2 regions of the Zhengella sp. genome follow, and region 1 is predicted to be linked to the other one. Evidence: riboswitches for the same ligand, from Rfam matches in the RefSeq annotation. Region 1 holds a riboswitch; the other holds the start of a gene.
What was found. A riboswitch is a leader RNA that binds a small molecule or an ion and turns the genes downstream of it on or off. The one in region 1 is predicted to bind S-adenosylmethionine.
Positions count from the first base shown of each region.

Region 1 (7,285 bases):
TCGCTGCATTTCTACGACTTCGTGATGGTCGCGGAGGACCGCGAGGTCGCTTCCTTCCTGCTGGATTCCTACCCCATGCTGGCGCTGCCCGTTCTCGGGCTCGCCATCGCCTGCATTGCGGGGGCCGTGATGCTTTTCCGCTGCGACAAGAGGCAGACCATACGCCTGCCGCACCGTTTCGCCGGCGCTCTGGCCGCCGCCATGGTGCTGAAGCTGACCTTTCCGGCAGAGGCCTCGGCCGAGCAGCGCTATTTCTACTATCTCCAGGGGCGCCATGTTTCTGCATTCTTCGTGTCGCTTCTCGACCTGCAATACATGTTTGCTTCCAATGATTTCGAAAAGCGCATCGCCGGCATGGCGCCGGAGGCGCCTTTCAGCGGCGATGTGGATTGCGGCAACGGGCAGCGGCCGGACATCATCGTCGTGCTGGAAGAGAGCATGACCGACCCGGCCATCTTTCCCGAGATGCCGCACGGCAAGGCGATCTCCCGCCGGATGCAGGGCGCGGCAGACACCTTCAAGCCGCTTTTCGTCGAGACCTTCGGCGGCGGAACCTGGATCTCCAATCTTTCGCTGATGACCGGGCTGTCGGCGACCGATTTCGGGTGGCGCAGCCCCTATCTGACCATGATGCTGGAAGGAAAGGTGCGCGGAGCGCTGCCCGAGATGCTCTCGCAATGCGGATACCGGACGGCGGCGATCCTTCCGCTCAACTACACCTTCGTCAACGAAGGTCCCTTTCTTTCATCCATCGGCTTCGAGACGGTTCTCGACCGGTATGACATCGGAGCATCGTCCTACCACATGCGGGATGCGTTCTATTTCGACGCCGCGAGCCAGTTTGTCGAAGGGCACAGGGAACAGGACGAACGGCCGCTCTTCCTGCTCGTCCAGACCATGATTGCCCATTCGCCCTATGAAGAGGCCCTGCTGCCGGGCGTGCAACCGGACGCCGCCTCCCTCGATCCGGACCCGCAAACCGCCGAATATCTGCGCCGCATGGTGATCGGGCGCCAGGACTTCGAGACGTTCGCCGCGCGCGAGACCGCCCGCAAACAGGACCGCGGCCTCATCGTCATGAGTTTCGGCGATCATCAGACCTATGTGACGCTTGACCACGCCAAGCGCCTGTCGGGCGAGGATGCGCTGGCCCGGCCGCGCTCCATGGCCTATCGCACCTTCTACACGGTTTCTCCGCAGACCGGCGCCACAGCGCCGGCGCCCATCGACATCGCCTATCTGTCCACAGCCCTGCTGGACGCCGCAGGGATACCCGGATCGGATGTCTTCAAGGATTTGCGGCGGCTTGCGGGCCATTGCGGCGGGCGGTTCCACGACTGCCCCGACCGCGCCGGCGTGGACCGGCATATTGCGCGGCGCATCGCCGGCGGGCTGCTCGACCTGGGCGGCGATGACGCGGCCGCGCCTGGTTCCTGACCGCGCCCGCCCCTGCCCACTGTCACAGTGAGCGACGGTCACCCGCCGCAACACCGGCGCGGGCCTTGTAGGCTTCAGCGTCGCCGAAATCGGCGAAACCGGCATGGTAGGGATGGATGCCCCTGGCCTGTCTGGCATGCTTGATCGGGCACCAGCGGGTTTCCGTGCGCGCCGCGATCTCCCGCACATAGGCAAGAAGGCCATTGGCATAGGAACAGTACCAGCAATTGAGCTTTTCCAACCCGTTCAGATAGGCCAGCCTGTAGCGGTCGAAGACTATGTAATCGGCGCGCCGCACCTTCTCCAGCCCGTATGCGGGGAAGCAGACAGCCTGATAGACGGACGCAAAGACATCGAGCAGGACGAGCGGAATGAAGACCGAATAGATGACCGGTGCTGTCAGGATCACGGATAGACGGGCACCGGCGACGTATTTCAGCCAATGCGTCCGCATCTGGCGATGCAGGCGCAGGACTTCGGCCTCGAAGACAACCCGGCCGCGCTCCATGCGGTAGTTGAATGCCGCGCGGCGCTCCGCGATGGCCCTCTCAAGGTCGTCCTGCAGTTTCTCGAACTTCTCGGCCAGTTCCGGATAAATCGCCATTGCCATCTTCCCGCTGCGGTAGAGCCAAATCCTGGCGGGAAAGGGAGCCATGCGCCTTGGCTCAGGTCAAGGCAGGTGCCTTCAGCGGAAATGCTTCGACAGTTTCAGGCCCTGCGCCTGATAGTTCGATTTCAGGTCCGCACCGTAGAGGGTGCCGGGGCGCGCCAGCATGTGCTCATAGACGAGACGGCCGACGATCTGCCCGTGTTCGAGAATGAAGGGCACTTCATGGCTGCGCACTTCCAGCACGGCGCGCGCGCCCTTGCCGCCTGCCGAGGCATGGCCGAAACCGGGGTCGAAGAAACCGGCATAGTGGACCCGGAATTCGCCCACCAGCGGATCGAAGGGCGTCATTTCGGCGGCAAAATCCGGCGGCACATGAACCGCCTCGCGGCTGACGAGGATGTAGAACTCGTCCGGATCGAGCACCAGTTCGCCCAGGCCCCTGCCCTGCAACGGCTCCCAGAAATCCAGCACGTCATGGGCGGCGCGGCGGTCCACATCCACCAGGCCGGTATGGTGCTTGCCGCGATAGCCGATCAGGCCGCCTTCGCCGCCCATCAGGTCGATGGACAAGGCTACCCCGCCACCGGAAATATGCGGTTCGCCCTCGTCCACCAGCGCCTCGGAGCGGTGGAGCAGCATCAGCTCGCCTTCCGACAGCAGCGAATGGCCGTTGCGGAAGCGGATCTGGCTCAGCCTGGACCCGGTGCGCACGACGATGGGAAAGGTGCGCGGGCTGACCTCGATGAAGAGCGGGCCCGAATAGCCACGCGCGATCTTGTCGAATTCGCGGCCGTGGTCCGTCATCACGCGGGTGAAGATGTCGAGCCGGCCGGTGGAGCTTTTCGGATTGGCCGATGCCGAAACCGTGTCGGGCAGATGCAGGCTTTCCAGCAGCGGGATGATGTAGACGCAGCCTGTTTCAAGAACCGCGCCCTCGGACAGGTCGATCTCGTGCAGCTTCAGTCGCTCCAGCTTGCTTTCCACCGTCGCCGACGGACCCGGCAAAAAGGAAGCACGGACGCGATAGGCCGTATGGCCAAGACGCAAGTCGAGGCTGGCGGGCTGGACCTGGTCATCATCCAGCGGACGGGCGCTGATCAGCCCGCCCGTCTTGTGCAGTTCGGCAATGTCACGGTCCGGCAGAATGCCTGTCTGGCGCACGGTGCCGCCCTCCCCTGTCTGGCCGCAGAGCATTAACGCGCAAGCGCGTTGACGCAAGGGATCTGCAAGCCTATAAGCCCGTTTATCCCGTGGTGATTTGGCCGGCCGGCTTGCAGCCACGTTAAACAAGTCGCTAAAAAGGGCCGAATGACACCGGCTTTGCGACTTTCGCGGCCGGTTTTTTGTTGTGAAGGCTTGACCGATGGCTGAGACAAAACGCCCCCTCCACCCGCAGACAACCCTCGTTCACGGCGGCACGCTGCGCTCGCAGTTCGGCGAAACATCGGAAGCGATGTATCTGACGCAGGGCTTCGTCTATGACAGCGCGGAGGCTGCGGAAGCCCGTTTCAAGGGCGAGGCGCCCGGCTTCATCTATTCCCGCTACGCCAATCCGACCGTCGACATGTTCGAAAGGCGGATGGCGGCGCTGGAAGGGGCGGAAGACGCGCGGGCAATGGCGTCCGGCATGGCCGCCGTTTCGGCCGCCCTGCTCTGCCAGCTCAAGGCGGGCGACCACATCGTCGCGGCCAAGCAGTTGTTCGGCTCCTGCCGGTGGGTGGCGGAAACGCTGTGTCCGAAATTCGGCATCGAGACCACGATCATCGACGGCACCAGCCCGGAGGCGTGGGAGGCTGCCATCCGGCCGAACACGAAGGTGTTCTTCCTGGAAAGCCCGACGAATCCGACACTGGCGGTGATCGACATCGCGGCGGTCACAGCCCTTGCCAATGCCCATGGCATCACGGTCGTTGTCGACAATGTCTTCGCGACGCCGCTTTACCAGAAGCCGCTGGAACTGGGCGCCCATGTGGTCGTCTATTCGGCCACCAAGCACATTGACGGGCAGGGCCGGTGCCTTGGCGGCATCGTGCTGTCATCGAAGGACTGGATCGACGAGAACCTGCACGACTATTTCCGCCATACCGGCCCCAGCCTTTCGCCGTTCAACGCCTGGACGCTGCTGAAGGGGCTGGAAACGCTGCCGCTGCGCGTGGCGCAGCAGACGGCGAGCGCGGGCCAGATCGCCGATTTCCTGGCCGGTCACGGCAAAGTGGCGCAGGTCATCTATCCCGGGCGGGCCGACCATCCGCAGGCCGCCATCATCGCGCGGCAGATGGCCGGCGGCTCCACCATGGTCTGCATGGAACTGAATGGCGGCAAGGACGCTGCCTTCGCCTTCGAGAACGCCCTGGAGATCTTCGCCATTTCCAACAATCTGGGCGATGCCAAGAGCCTCGTCACCCACCCCAGCACGACCACGCACAAGAACCTGAGCGAGGAGGCGCGGCTGGAACAGGGCATCCGGCCCGGCACGGTGCGCCTGTCGGTCGGGCTGGAACATGCCGGCGACCTGATCGCCGATCTCGAACAGGCGCTGGCGCGGGCCTGACCGGTCAGCGGCGCGCGGCGAATGTGCGCCGGGCCAGCAGGATGCGCATGGCCGCCGTGTAGAGGCACACGGCGGCGAAACACCACGCGATGACGGCGAACCAGGCCGGGAACAGGCACATGGCGACGAAGACGGCAATGGTCTCGGTGGCTTCCGCCAGGCCGGTGGTGAAATAGAGCGACTTTTCGCCCCGGGCCGTGGTTTCCATGGCATGGCGCTCGGCCAGCACCGCATAGGCCAGAAAACTGGCGCCATTGGCATAGAAGGTGAAGAGAAGCGCCGCGGCCGCCAATGCATTGGCTTGCGGGTCGAGCATGGCGAAGGCCAGCGGGATGGCGCCGTAGAAAATGAAATCCAGGACGATGTCGAGATAACCGCCATAGCCGGTCTTGCCGCGGATCGCGGCGACGGCGCCGTCAAGCCCGTCGGCGAGCCGGCTGGCGAGCAGCAGGGCGAGCCCGGTCCATAGCCATCCGCCTGCAATGGCGCCAGCCGCCGCCATGCCGATCGCCCAGCCGCACCAGGTCACCATGTTTGCACTGACGCCCCAGGCGGCCAGCTTGCGCGCCATGGCCCTGAGGCCCGGATCGATGCGCCTGCGCACCCAGCCATCCAGCATGCTATCCCCCGTGAAAATGACCGCGCCTTGGCGGTTGCTCATCCTGTCGCGATTCAAGACGGGCGGGCAAGACCCGGTTTTTCAACAGAACTCCGATCGCACCCGATAGGCCGAAACGCCTCTATTCAGCAATGGTTGAACGGCTTGCTCGTCCGAACTGCGAACGACTTGACGCCATGGATCAACCTGTGTTTGTTTTCATCGCAAATACAACTATATGTTGTTTTTTCCTGAGCTTCTTTCTGAGGTTGAGGATTTCTCGGTTTCCCGTTCCGGCACCACCGTTCCTGACTGTCCGGGCCAAGCCCGTTGACGACAGGGCGCGCCATGGGTGTATGATCGCGCATTGGAGCCTGCCATGTATCGAGCACGTACCGAAAACATCGAAGTCAGCGTCGAGCCGATCTATCTCGATGACGAATCCGAGCCCGAGGAAAACCGCTTCTTCTGGGCCTACCAGGTTCTGATCGCCAATGAGGGCGATGTCGCTGTCAAGCTGCTCTTCCGGCACTGGCGCATCACTGACGCCCATGGACGGGTGGAAGAGGTACGCGGGCCGGGCGTGGTGGGCGAACAGCCGGTGATCGCGCCGGGCAGCCAGTTCGAATACACGTCGGGCTGCCCTCTGCCCACCCCTTCGGGCATCATGCAGGGCAGCTACACGATGAGCGACGCCCAGGGCCGGCACTTCGATGTCGACATTCCGGCATTCTCGCTGGACATTCCCGGCACCGTTCGCATGGTCAACTGACCTGCCGGCGGTTCATTCCTTCTTCAGGTCCGCCGGATCGAACGTGTAGCTGGTGGAACAGAATTCACAGGTTACCTGGATCCTGCCGTCCTCGATGCTCTCGTCGATCTCCTCGGCGGTGAAGCCGTCGAGGATCGCGCCGATCTTTTCGCGGGTGCAGGAGCATTTGTCATGGACCGGTGCCGGCTCATAGACCGTCGCGCCATGCTCATGGAACAGACGGTAGAGCAGGCGCTCGGCGCCGACGGTCGGATCCCAGAGTTCCGTCGGCTCGATGGTAGCAAGAAGCGCCTCCGTTTCGCGCCAGGCATTGTCCACCGGGACATGGGCGCTGCCATCGTCGCCGTCGCCGCCATGCAGGTCGGGCATGCGCATGCGCTCCGGCGCATCGGGCAGGAACTGGGCGACGATGCCACCGGCGCGCCATTGCTGGAGGTTTCCGGGCAGGATTTGCCGGCCGGCCGAAAGGCGTACGGCGGTGGGGATCTGCTCGGACTGGCGGAAGTATTTCTGCGCCACCGTTTCGAGGCTGGACCCGTCCAGTTCGACAATTCCCTGATAGCGCTGCATGTGAACGCCCTGGTCGATGGTCAGGGCCAGGATGCCCTTGCCAAGGAGATCCTCCGGCGCGGTGCGGCCGGTTTCCACCGCCTCGGCGAGCCGCGCCTCGTCATATCGGGCATAGGCGCGTACGCCGTCCGGCGTGGTGAAGTCGGCCACCAGCATGTCCACCGGCCCGTCGGACTGGGTCTGGAAGATGAACTTGCCGTTGAACTTCAGCGATGTGCCGAGCAGGACCGCCAGCGTCGTCGCCTCGGCCAGAAGCAGGCTGACCTCCGGCGGATAAGCGTGGCGGGAGAGAATGGAATCCAGTTCCGGGCCAAGCTGGACAATGCGGCCGCGCACATCCAGAGGCGACACCTGAAACGGCACGACGGCATCGTCGCCGGCGTGTCCGATCTCGCCAAGCTCCTTGTCACTGTCAGTCACGGTCAGCGCCCCGCTGTGAAACACCAGTTGATGATGGCCTTTTGCGCATGAAGCCGGTTTTCAGCCTCGTCGAAGACCACGGAATGCGGTCCGTCGATGACCTCGTCGGTCACTTCCTCGCCCCGATGGGCAGGAAGACAATGCATGAACAGGGCGTCGGGTTTCGCATGCGCCATCAGTTCCGCGTTGACCTGGTAGGGCAGAAAGACGTTATGCCCGCGGGCGCGGTGCTCCTGCCCCATCGAAACCCAGGTGTCGGTGACCACGCAATCGGCGCCGGTCACGGCTTCCACCGGGTCGGGGGTCAGCGTGATGGTGCCGCCATTT
Region 1 is NZ_JAWKWO010000002.1:716,743-724,027, reverse strand. It holds gene R3D65_RS09500 (sulfatase-like hydrolase/transferase) at 1-1,437, shown strand, start outside; gene R3D65_RS09495 (hypothetical protein) at 1,460-2,041, opposite strand; gene R3D65_RS09490 (2'-deoxycytidine 5'-triphosphate deaminase) at 2,123-3,241, opposite strand; SAM riboswitch at 3,288-3,366, shown strand; gene R3D65_RS09485 (O-succinylhomoserine sulfhydrylase) at 3,411-4,598, shown strand; gene R3D65_RS09480 (CDP-alcohol phosphatidyltransferase family protein) at 4,603-5,217, opposite strand; gene apaG (Co2+/Mg2+ efflux protein ApaG) at 5,576-5,968, shown strand; gene R3D65_RS09470 (Hsp33 family molecular chaperone) at 5,981-6,958, opposite strand; gene argF (ornithine carbamoyltransferase) at 6,961-7,285, opposite strand, start outside.

Region 2 (7,285 bases), on a different contig from region 1:
CGACGATTCGAAGGTCACCGTTCACACGTTCGAAATCGAGGTTCCCGATGTGGCCAAGCTGCGCAAGAAGCTGAAGCTGACGCAGGAAGGCTTTGCCACCAAGCTGGGCATTCCCGTCACCACCTTGCGCAATTGGGAGCAGGGACGGCGATACCCTACAGGGCCGGCGCGCAAGCTGCTGTCGCTGATCGAGAAGCGCCCGGAACTGGTGCTGGATCTCGAAGGGGTGAATTGACGGGAGGGGCCTGCAAGCCCGGACCATCAAGAAAACAAGCCCCGGACAGGGTGATGTCCGGGGCTTTTCCATGCGCGCCTCCGCCCGGGGCGCATGATTGCGACGCGGCGGCGTTCAGGCCGCCCGCGCACGGTCGAAGGGGATCTCGACATCCACTTCCAAGGTCGAGACCGGCATGCCGCGCTCCATCTTGACGCGCACATGGCGGCTGTCGACCTGAACATGCCTGGCGATGACGGCGAGGATTTCCTCGCGCAGGACTGCCACCAGATCGAAACCGCCAACCGAAGCCCGTTCATGGGCAAGAAGAATCTGAAGCCGTTCCCGCGCCGCCGAGGCGGACGCCCGCTTCCGGAAAAAGCTCAGGATTTTCATGCAGCCTTCCTTCCGAAGATCTTGTCGAGGAAACTGCGCCTCTCGCCCGGAATGGTGACCGGAATCGCTTCGCCGGCGAGCCGCCGTGCCGCGTTGAAATAGGCCTGGGCGGTGGCGCTGGCGCTGTCGCACAGGGTGACGGGCGAGCCGATATTGGAGGCGCGCAGGATGTTCGGGCTTTCCGGGATGACACCCAGCAGCGGTATCGAGAGGATTTCCAGGACATCGTCGACATTGAGCATGTCGCCGCTGGCTGCCCGGTTCGGATCATAGCGGTTAAGCAGGAGGTGCTTTTCCACGCGGTCGCCCGCCTCGGCCCTGGCCGTCTTGGAATCGAGGAGGCCGATGATGCGGTCGGAATCGCGCACCGAGGAGACTTCCGGATTGGTGACGACAATGGCCGCGTCCGCGTGACGCATGGCCAGCGTCGCTCCGCGCTCGATCCCGGCCGGGCTGTCGCAGATGACCCAGTCGAACGCGCTCTTGAGCGCCGCGATGACCTTTTCGACCCCCTCTGCCGTCAGCTTGTCCTTGTCGCGGGTCTGGGAGGCGGGAAGCAGGTAGAGCGTCTGGAGGCGCTTGTCGCGGATCAGCGCCTGGGCCAGTTTCGCCTCACCCTGGATCACATTGATCAGGTCGTAGACGACGCGCCTTTCCGCGCCCATGACCAGATCGAGATTGCGCAGGCCGACATCGAAATCGACCACGACGACCTTGTCGCCGTTCTGCGCCAGCGCCGCACCGATCGCCGCCGTCGACGTCGTCTTGCCCACCCCGCCCTTGCCGGATGTGACCACGATCACCTTGCCCATGCCGTTCTCCCTCTCCGCACCCCTCGGGGTCAGTTGAATCCTTGCGCCAATATGCTTTCGCCTTCGAGCCAAAGCTGAACCGAGCGGCCATGCAGGCCGGGGTCCAGGTCTTCCGACGTCTGGTAATATCCGGCGATGGCGACGAGTTCGGCTTCCAGCCTGCGGCAGAAGATCCGTGCTGCCTCGTTTCCGGCGGAACCCGCCATGACGCGGCCGCGCAGCGTGCCGTAGACATGCACCGAGCCGCCGGCAATGACTTCGGCGCCCGACGCCACGGAGCCGACGATGGTGATGTCGCCTTCGCTGACAAGCGTCTGGCCGGAGCGCACCGGTTCGGTCACCATGAGGCAGGGTGCCGGGACGCTCGCGCCAAGCTGCACGGGCATGTCGGTGGCTTCGTTTCCCTCGATCCCGGAGGCCGGCAGGCCGCCACTCATGGCGGGCGGCAGGTCGGGGCCGAGATCGGTTTCGCCGGCGCCCTCGATGCCCATGATGCGAATCGAGCGACCCGCGAGCCTGTCCACCAGATCGCGCAGGGTTTCGCGGTCGATGTCCATGCCGGTGACGTCCAGCATGACGGGGCGTTTGAGGAAATAGCCGGCCGAGCGGGAGGCCAGCGCATCGAATCGCTCGAACCAGTCGTCGAGCGGCAGTTCCGGGCTCAGGACGATGGCGAGGAACGAGCGTCCCTTCAGGCGGATGGCTTGGGTCGTGCCGGTTAACACTCTGTTCATCCAGGTAAAGAATCTCTTATCAGCAGATAAGTTAACCATGGTTAACAAATCGTTAACGCGCGCCCTTTGCAGAGGTGGAGAGGAGAGGAAAAAGCCGGGAAATCGCACGGATTTCCCGGCGCGAACCAAGGGCGCCAATGCGTGAGGCACGGCAGGCCAGCGACGTCAGCCCGGCAGGTCAAACGTCCGGCATGTCAATGCCGTGGCTTTCTGCCGCCACATCCTCACAACCATTTGCGGTCGCGGCCGATGTCATCCATGTCGAACGGCGTCGTCTGGTAGACCTGGTTGATCCAGTTGCCGAACAGGAGATGGGCATGGGAGCGCCATCGGTTCAGCGGCTGGTTGAGCGGATTGTCGTCCGGGAAATAGTTGTGCGGCACGGCAATCGGCACATGAGCGGAGACATCGCGCTCGTATTCCTCCTTCAGCGAGGTCGAATCATATTCGATATGGTTGAAGATGTAGAGACGGTTGCCGGCCTTCTCCGATATCAGGCAGGGTCCGGTCTCGCCGCTGTCCATGAGCAGTTCCAGCCCGCGCTTGCCTTCCAGATCGGCCTTGCGCACCTCTGTCCAGCGTGAGACAGGAATCTGGAAATCATCCGAAAAACCAGCAAGATAAGGCGAGACAGGATTGAGGTTCCGGTGCCGGTAGACACCGAAGGCCTTCTTTTCCAGGGCGTATTTTGGTACCTTGTGGAAATGCCAGATGGCGGCCATGGCGCCCCAGCAGATGTTGAAGGTGGAGTGCACGTTGGTCACCGTCCAGTCGAAGATGGCTTCCATCTCGTCCCAGTAGGCCACCTCCTCGAAGGGCAGCAGCTCGATGGGCGCGCCGGTGATGATGAAGCCGTCGAACTTGCGGTGACGGACCTCTTCCCAGGTCTGGTAAAAGGAAATGAGGTGGTCGGCCGGCGTGTTCTTGGGCGTGTGGCCGCTGACGCGCACGAGCGAGAACTCGATCTGCAACGGTGTTGCGCCGACCAGACGCGCAATCTGCGTCTCGGTGCGGATCTTGTTGGGCATGAGGTTCAGGAGGGCGATCTGAAGCGGACGAATATCCTGGCGTATGGCAGAGGATTCGTTCATGACGGACACGCCCTCGCGCACAAGGACATCGCGGGCGGGAAGGGCATCGGGAATGCGGATCGGCATGTGTCGGACTCCAGAATTGCAGGCCGGCCCGCGACGATCTCGCTGCCGGTTCCGTGGCGCTCCTGCTGTCCGCGGCCCTTTTAGCGAGTTGTTTAACGTGGCTGCAAGCCGGCCGGCCAAATCACCACGGGCGAGAACCTATGCTTTCCCGGTTCCGTGGTCAATCTGCCGCAGCCTTTGCCTCGAATGCGACAACAGTCGGCCTCGCTTTTGCCGGCAGAAACGTATACCGGGCTGCTTGCAAAACACCAAGAACGAATGCCGTGCGGGCGGATGGGAGGAAAATGCAGGATACACAGCGCTGGAGTGGCCGTCTGCGGCCTTTCGCAAAAGCCGATGATCGGCGCGGGTTTCGCGAGCTGGCGGTGACGACCGGACTGTTCGCATGCTTGTGGCTTGCCGCCGCATGGCTTTTCGATGCCGGCTACTGGGCGGTTTCGCTCGTCCTGCTGCCGCCGGCCGCCCTCATGCTGGTGCGCCTGTTCATCATCCAGCACGATTGCGGGCATGGTTCGCTGTTTTCCACGCCAACGCTCAACGACCGGGTCGGCCGGCTGCTCGGCGTGCTGACCTTCACGCCCTATGGCTACTGGCGCCACAGCCACAACCTGCACCATGCCGGGTCCGGCAATCTCGACCGGCGTGGCATTGGCGACATCAACACGCTGACGACGGACGAATACCGCGCACGCGGGGTGTGGGGACGGCTTGCCTATCGCGCCTATCGCAATCCGCTTGTCCTGTTCGCCATCGGCCCGGCCTATGTCTTCCTGCTGCAACAGCGCTGGCCTTCCGGTTTCACGGACAGGCGCGAAGCATGGCTTTCTGCCCTGGGAACGAATATCGGCATCGCTGTCGTGCATGGCGGCCTCTGGTATGCGTTCGGCTGGCAGGTGATGCTGGCGGTGCATCTTCCGGTCGTGCTCATGGGGGCAATCGCCGGTGTCTGGCTGTTCTATATCCAGCACCAGTTCGATCCGACCTTCTGGGCGCGGGCACCGGAATGGCAGCGCGAAACGGCGGCGCTGGAAGGCTCTTCCTTTTATGACCTGCCACGGCCGCTGATGTGGGCGACAGGCTATATCGGCATCCATCACGTGCATCACCTTGCCGCCCGCGTGCCGTTCTGGCGCTTGCCGGACGTGCTGGAAGCCTATCCGGAATTCCGCGAAAAGGGTCGGCTGACCTTCTGGCAAAGCCTGAAATGCGTCCGCCTCACGTTGTGGGACGAAGCCTCCAAGCGGCTTGTCAGCTTTTCCGATTTCAGGCGGATGCAGGCGGCGTGATCGGCTGTTGGCGTGCCACGTCCTGCCCCTTTGGACTGAGGGCGTAGATGCCGGGTGATACCCGCTCGAACCAGCCGTAATGGTTGTCGGCCATGATGCGCCTGGCAGTTTCCACCCCGGTCGCACGGGCCACGAGCGCGGCCTTGCTGGGGCCGTTTGCCGACAGGTGCGCCAGGCAGGCCGTCGCATCCTGGCGATAGGCGGTGGTGATGGAGCGGCGGGTCGACCCGCCGGTGTTCGGATCGCCGACGAGGCGGCTGAATTCGCGCAGCAGGCGGCCCTTGCGCGGCTTGGACTTACGCGGCTTGTATGGCGCGGGATCAAGACGGACCTCCGCGAAACCGTCGGAAAGGCGTACCGTGATCAGGCCGAGGCCGAGCCGCCGGCACAGGGTCATGTTCGCCTTCAGGGCCCTGTGGAAGCCAGCGCCCTTGCCGCGCGGCACGGCGACATAGACCGTATCGGAGACCCGTTGGCGCTCGATGGCCTGGTGAAACAGGGCGAGTGAGAAACCCGCCTTCAGTTCCACGATGAGCGGTTCTGCGTCGCCGTCGCGCATGGCGACGATGTCGGCCGCGCCTATCTCACCCTTGACCGTGTAGCCCTGCCCTTCGAGCAGGGTCTTGACGGGCTGGTAGAGATCGGTTTCGCGCGGACGGCTTGCTGCCATGGTGCGGCTCCGTTCGCGCGCCGCCGGATCAATTGCCGCGCTGGCGGGCCAGGAATGCCATGCGTTCGAAAAGATGGACGTCCTGCTCGTTCTTCAGAAGCGCGCCATGCAGTTTCGGCAGTGCGTTCTTCGGGTCGGCGCGCAGGGTTTCCGGATCGACGTCATCGGCGACGAGAAGCCGGATCCAGTCCAGCGCCTCGGAGGTGGACGGCTTCTTTTTCAGGCCCGCCACATCGCGGATCTCGTAGAACTGGCTGAGCGCCTGGGAAACGAGGCGCTGCTTGATGCCCGGATAGTGGACCTCGACGATCTTCTTCAGCGTGTCGGCGTCGGGGAAGCGGATGTAATGGAAGAAGCAGCGGCGCAGGAAGGCGTCGGGCAGTTCCTTCTCGTTGTTGGATGTGATGATGACGATCGGCCGGACCCTGGCGCGCACGGTTTCGCCGGTCTCGTAGACATGGAACTCCATCTTGTCGAGTTCCTGCAAAAGGTCGTTGGGAAACTCGATGTCGGCCTTGTCGATCTCGTCGATCAGAAGCACGACCTTGCGGTCGGCCTCGAAGGCATCCCAAAGCTTGCCGCGCTTGATGTAGTTGCGGATATCGTTGAACCGGTCATCGCCAAGCTGGCTGTCGCGCAGTCGGCTGACGGCATCATATTCATAGAGGCCCTGTTGCGCCTTGGTGGTGGACTTGATGTGCCACTCGATGAGATCGAGGCCGAGTGCAGCGGCCACCTGCTTTGCCAGTTCGGTCTTGCCGGTGCCCGGTTCGCCCTTGACCAGCAGCGGCCGTTCGAGCGCTATGGCGCTGTTGACGGCGATCATCAGATCCTTGTCCGCGACGTAATGTTCGGTTCCCTCGAAACGCATGGGCTCCCTTGCCTTCTTGCCGTGTCGTCGGCCGGAACATTAGGCAGCGTGCTCACCATCCGCAAGGGCTGGACAGCAAAAGGCCCGCGCGATGCGCGGGCCTTTCGGGTCATGCCGGAGACCAGGGTCAGCGGCCGTGGATGTCGGCGGCGGTCACATTGGCGGAATAGTTGCCGTGGATCATGCGGCCATGGTCGGCGGACGGAGCCGTGATGGAGGCGGTGGCCATCCGGTCGATGTCGTAGTTGACGGTGCCCGAAGCCGTGACGCCCGGCGCGCCATAGTCCTGCAGGACGTTGGCGGAGTAGTTGCCCGTGTAGAGGCGGTTGTTTTCGGCGGCGGCCATGCCGGTGGCGGCGATGACGAGGGCGGAGGCGATGATCAGCTTCTTCATGATAGTCTTCCTTCTTTCCATTGGCGCCGGGGTCTTGGGAGGAGGTCCCGGCTATCCGACTGTCCCTTCCCGGGATCAGGTCCGGTGCGGCTTGTCCGCGTTCCGATGGATGGAAGATGATGCTTCGCCCGGACACATGCAAAACAACGAACGGCGACCGGTTCGTGATTGTACAGTCGCGGTTTCGTGACCCGAACGGATGCGAAATAAGCTTGTGAAACAGTGTGTTCGCCAATGTGTGAACAATCTTGCCATTTGCCGGCGAGCCACTGGCGAAGTGCCCGCAAGAGCCTTATATTGCGGTTGCGGTCTGCGCTTCCCGACAGGAACAACATATTCCCGGGGCCTTATCGATCTCCCAGGGAGCTGTCCCTGATCTTGCCCGTGGGCTTGGTCAAACGGCGCCCACCTACTTTGTAGGTTCCCGGGATCGATCTTTCCATCGGTCGCCGTGGATCGCACCTTTCTTCCTCCGGCGTCGCATACCGGCTAGCCAGCGGGGTGAAGCCCCGGCATAAGCAGCCCATGAGCGAAACAAGGCTTCTCAAGAAAAAACTCAGGGTCGAGGCGCTGGCGCGCCGCGACAGGCTCGATGCCAGTTACCGGATCGAAGTCGCCATGAAACTGGCCGACGAGGCCGGTCAGCTGGACCTCGATCCCGGCGCGGTGGTCTCCGGTTTCCTGCCGATCCGTAGCGAACTCGACATCCGCCCGCTGATGATGGCACTGTCGGCGCGCGGAGCGCGGCTGT
Region 2 is NZ_JAWKWO010000001.1:1,196,035-1,203,319, reverse strand. It holds gene R3D65_RS05745 (helix-turn-helix domain-containing protein) at 1-235, shown strand, start outside; gene minE (cell division topological specificity factor MinE) at 350-610, opposite strand; gene minD (septum site-determining protein MinD) at 607-1,422, opposite strand; gene minC (septum site-determining protein MinC) at 1,452-2,156, opposite strand; gene metA (homoserine O-succinyltransferase) at 2,381-3,313, opposite strand; SAM riboswitch at 3,373-3,451, opposite strand; gene R3D65_RS05720 (fatty acid desaturase) at 3,598-4,599, shown strand; gene R3D65_RS05715 (DUF2161 domain-containing phosphodiesterase) at 4,577-5,269, opposite strand; gene R3D65_RS05710 (AAA family ATPase) at 5,298-6,140, opposite strand; gene R3D65_RS05705 (hypothetical protein) at 6,268-6,534, opposite strand; RNA gene ssrS (6S RNA) at 6,839-6,996, shown strand; gene R3D65_RS05695 (5-formyltetrahydrofolate cyclo-ligase) at 7,060-7,285, shown strand, end outside.
Region 2: it holds a riboswitch for S-adenosylmethionine, as region 1 does, so the genes downstream of both, metA (homoserine O-succinyltransferase) here and R3D65_RS09485 (O-succinylhomoserine sulfhydrylase) in region 1, are expected to answer to the same signal.